2 regions of the Klebsiella sp. M041 genome follow, and region 2 is predicted to be linked to the other one. Evidence: riboswitches for the same ligand, from Rfam matches in the RefSeq annotation. Region 2 holds a riboswitch; the other holds the start of a gene.

Region 1 (2,199 bases), on a different contig from region 2:
CCTGGCGCCAGCATGAAGTCATAGGTCAGGCCGTCGATCACCTCTTTCTGGCCATCCTTATCAATGATGTTGGTTGGCGCAATCAGGGTGACGGTGCCTGCCGAGGTGGTAGTCCCCAGGCCCGCGCCCACCTGGCCTTTAGCGTCCGGCTTCAGCAGGTTGCCGTACATATAGCTGGCGCGGCGGCTCATGACGTTCCCGGCCATGATATTTTCCGCCACCGCCGCTTCCATAAATCCGGACGGCGCGTAGATTTTGACTTTACCCGCTTTGACGTCGGCTTCATCAACCACGCCGCGCACGCCGCCGTAATGGTCAACGTGGCTGTGGGTGTAGATCACCGCGACGACCGGTTTTTTACCCCGGTTTTTATAGTAGAGATCCATGCCGACTTTGGCGGTTTCAGCTGAGACCAGCGGGTCTACGACGGTGATCCCCTCTTTGCCCTCGATGATCGTCATATTGGAGAGATCGAGGTTGCGGATCTGGTAGACCCCGTCGGTGACTTCAAACAGGCCGCTGATGTTGATCAGCTGCGACTGGCGCCACAGGCTCGGGTTTACGGTTTCTGGCGCTTTTTCCCCTTCTTTAATGAAGGCGTACTGGCCCGGATCCCAGATGACATTGCCCTGTTCGCCTTTGATGACTTCTGGCGGCAGGGCGGCAATAAAGCCTTTATGCGCATTGGTGAAATCGGTGTTATCGGAGAAGGGGAGTTGGTTGTAGAGGGCATCGTTCGCTTTTTTGGTCGCTTCGGTTGCCTCTTTGGCTGACGTATCTGCCCAGGCGGCGAAAGCGAGACTACTCAACATGCCCGCTAACGCTAACCCTTTCACTATCGGGGTTAATTTCATTGCAATCCTCATTTATTGCATGGTTCGTTCGGTTTTACCGATTTAACGCAGGTGACTGTTTGTTACAGATTTTTTAAATATAACCACACATTTACATTCATCCAGTTTTGCTTGCAAAAAACACATTTTTAATCAGAAATTACGCCTTTTGTATTAGCTGGCGATCGGGGAAAAAAAGCCGGTCAGCTTGTGTTACACCGCCACATTTCGTACCCTGCTTCAGGAAAATGTTGTACCGCTTTTATGACTCGGGGTGCCCTTCTTAAATGAAGGCTGAGAAATACCCGTACCACCTGATCTGGATAATGCCAGCGTAGGGAAGTCAGAGACCGCAGGGTCATTGCTTCTACCTCGTCTGGCGGGAGCAAACCATGCCTGAGCTGTTGAATCCCGCGCCTGTCGCGCACCTGCGCCATCTGCTGCGCGCCCATTCCCCCCTTGTGCACTGCATGACCAATGACGTGGTGCAGACCTTTACCGCCAATGTTCTGCTGGCCGTCGGCGCCTCGCCGGCGATGGTGATCGATCCCCGCGAAGCGGCGCAGTTCGCCGCCATCGCCGATGGGCTGTTAATCAACGTCGGCACCCTGACCGAAGATCGCGCAGTGGCCATGCGTGCCGCAGTGGAGCAGGCCCGCCAGGCCGGCAAGCCCTGGACGCTGGATCCGGTGGCGGTCGGCGCCCTGACCGTGCGCACGGCCTTTTGTCACGCGCTGCTGGCCTTCCAGCCGGCGGCCATTCGCGGCAATGCCTCCGAAATTCTGGCGCTGGCCGGGATGAGCGCCGGCGGGCGCGGGGTGGATACCACCGATACGGCCGCCGCGGCGCTGCCGGCGGCCCAGGCGCTGGCTCGTCAGTTGACCACCGTCGTGGCGGTCACCGGTGAGGTGGATTACGTCACCGACGGCGAGCGGGTGCTCAGCGTGGCGGGCGGCAGTGCGCTGATGACCCGGGTGGTGGGCACCGGCTGCGCGCTATCGGCGGTGGTGGCGGCGAGCGCGGCGCTGCCGGGAGACCGGCTGGAAAACGTGGCCGCCGCCTGCGGGCTCATGAAGCAGGCCGGGGAAATTGCCGCCCATCACGGGGGGCCCGGGAGCTTTGTTCCGGCGTTTCTCGACGCGCTGTATCAGGAGGTGCGCGCATGAAACGCATCAATGCTCTGACCATCGCCGGCACCGATCCCAGCGGCGGGGCCGGTATCCAGGCCGATCTGAAAACCTTCTCCGCGCTGGGGGCCTACGGCTGCTCGGCGATCACCGCCCTGGTGGCGCAGAATACCCGCGGCGTGCAGTCGGTCTATCGTATTGAACCGGACTTTGTGGCGGCGCAGCTCGATTCGGTGTTC
Region 2 (2,199 bases):
GCTCGAGGGTTTCGCCGACCTCGACGAACCCGGCCAGCACGGTGTGTACCCCATTGCGATGTCGGGTATGTTGCGCCAGCAGGATCGCATCGTCGCGACGGATAGCGACGATAATGCACGGGGCAATTTGCGGGTAGTAACGTTCACGGCAGTGGCTGCACAGCATCGCCCATTCGCTTTTACTGGCATGCATCGGGTGACCGCAGTAGCCGCAAAATTTATGCGATCGATAAAATTCGGCGAGCTGGATCCCCCGTCCCGCCAGCTGAAAGAGTCCCGGATCCTGATCCAGCACCTGGCGTAACGATCCCATGTCATGGCGGCGATCCTGGCGCACCATCCACACCGGATCGCCCTGCCATTCGCCGATATGCAGCGCATGCTGGCCGACAAGATCGAAATTAACCGCTTCGCCATGTGGTAATTCTCCACCAGGCAACCATAATTTTTGTTCGTGACTGACAACCCACCAGCCGCGATCTAATTTTTCAATAATACGATCCATATCTATTGCACTACCTTTGCTTCACTGGCATGTTGTTAACATTATATTTACATTTTTGGTGAGCAGATTTAAATCAAAACTAGCGGAGTCAATCATGCTAAACCAGCTGGAAAATCTGACGGAGCGCGTTGGCGGTAGTAATGAACTGGTCGATCGCTGGCTACAAGTGCGTAAGCATCTGCTCGTGGCTTACTACAATCTGGTTGGCCTGAAACCGGGCAAAGAGTCGTTTATGCGGCTAAACGAAAAGGCGCTGGATGACTTTTGCCAAAGTCTGGTGGATTACCTCTCGTCCGGTCATTTTAGTATTTATGAACGCATTATTGGCGAAATGGAAGGCGATACCCCACTTTTAGCCGCCACCCGGCTTTACCCGCAGCTGGAAGCCAATACCCAGCAGATGATGGACTACTACGATACCTGCCTCGAAAACGCCATTGATCATGATAACTACCTTGAGTTTCAGCAGGCGCTGTCGGATATCGGCGAGTCGCTGGAAGCGCGTTTCGCCCTGGAAGATAAACTGATCGCCCTCGCCGTCGCCCATCATCTGAACGATGAGGTGCGCGATAATATTGCCCCGACCGCTTGAGTTGTGTGCAATTAACGAGTAGTTTACCTTCATTCCCCCTCTCCGGAGGGGATGTCATCTTGTCGGAGTGCTTATTTTCCATGTGAAGGCTAACGTGGAAAAGGCTGAGACCGTTAATTCGGGATCCGCGGAACCTGATCAGGCTAATACCTGCGAAGGGAACAAGAGTAAACTGCTGTTCGCGTCAGTCCGTCAGGGCCGATCGCATCTGTTACTCCATCCGTCGTCTGACAAGCCATGTCCTTTTCATCTGGAATGCGCTATGTCTACTACCAAACTGACCCGTCGTGAGCTACGCGAGCACGCGCAGCGATTTATCGATACGCTGGAAGGCGCTGCTTTCCCTAATTCGCGCCGTATCTACATTCAAGGTTCACAAGCGGATATCCGCGTCCCAATGCGTGAAATCCAGCTCAGCCCAACCCTCGTCGGCGGCGATAACGATAACCCACAGTACGAAGCCAACGAACCGATCCCGGTGTATGACACCTCCGGACCTTATGGCGACCCGGATATTGGCATTAATGTCCGCCAGGGGCTGGCCAGGCTGCGCCAGCCGTGGATCGACGCGCGCAATGACTGCGCCCCGCTCAGCGAACGCAGCTCGGCCTATACCAAAGCGCGGCTGGCCGATGACGGCCTTGATGAGCTGCGCTTCAATAGCCAGCTGACGCCAAAACGCGCCGTTGCCGGCAAATGTGTTACCCAACTGCACTACGCCCGCCAGGGGATCGTCACCCCGGAGATGGAGTTCATCGCCATTCGCGAAAACATGGGCCGCGAACGTATTCGCAGCGAAGTTCTGCGCCAGCAGCATGCCGGCGAAGGCTTCGGCGCCCGCCTGCCGGAAAACATCACCCCTGAGTTCGTCCGTGATGAAGTGGCCGCCGGGCGCGCAATCATCCCGGCCAATATCAACCACCCGGAGTCTGAGCCGATGATTATCGGCCGCAACTTCCTGGTAAAAGTGAATGCTAATATCGGCAACTCGGCGGTGACCTCCTCCATCGAAGAAGAGGTCGAGAAGCTGGTCTGGTCCACCCGCTGGGGCGCCGATACGGTGATGGATCTCTCCACCGGCCGCTATATCCACGAAACCCGC

What was found. A riboswitch is a leader RNA that binds a small molecule or an ion and turns the genes downstream of it on or off. The one in region 2 is predicted to bind thiamine pyrophosphate.
Region 1: linked by a shared signal. The riboswitch ahead of thiM (hydroxyethylthiazole kinase) and the one ahead of thiC (phosphomethylpyrimidine synthase ThiC) in region 2 are both predicted to bind thiamine pyrophosphate.

Annotation. Positions count from the first base shown of each region.
Region 1 is NZ_JCAXWU010000001.1:389,947-392,145, forward strand. Features, by position in the region: gene AC6CWS_RS01820 (alkyl/aryl-sulfatase) at 1-854, opposite strand, end outside; TPP riboswitch at 1,094-1,191, shown strand; gene thiM (hydroxyethylthiazole kinase) at 1,226-1,999, shown strand; gene thiD (bifunctional hydroxymethylpyrimidine kinase/phosphomethylpyrimidine kinase) at 1,996-2,199, shown strand, end outside.
Region 2 is NZ_JCAXWU010000028.1:21,542-23,740, reverse strand. Features, by position in the region: gene nudC (NAD(+) diphosphatase) at 1-505, opposite strand, end outside; gene AC6CWS_RS24295 (Rsd/AlgQ family anti-sigma factor) at 600-1,097, shown strand; TPP riboswitch at 1,151-1,275, shown strand; gene thiC (phosphomethylpyrimidine synthase ThiC) at 1,360-2,199, shown strand, end outside.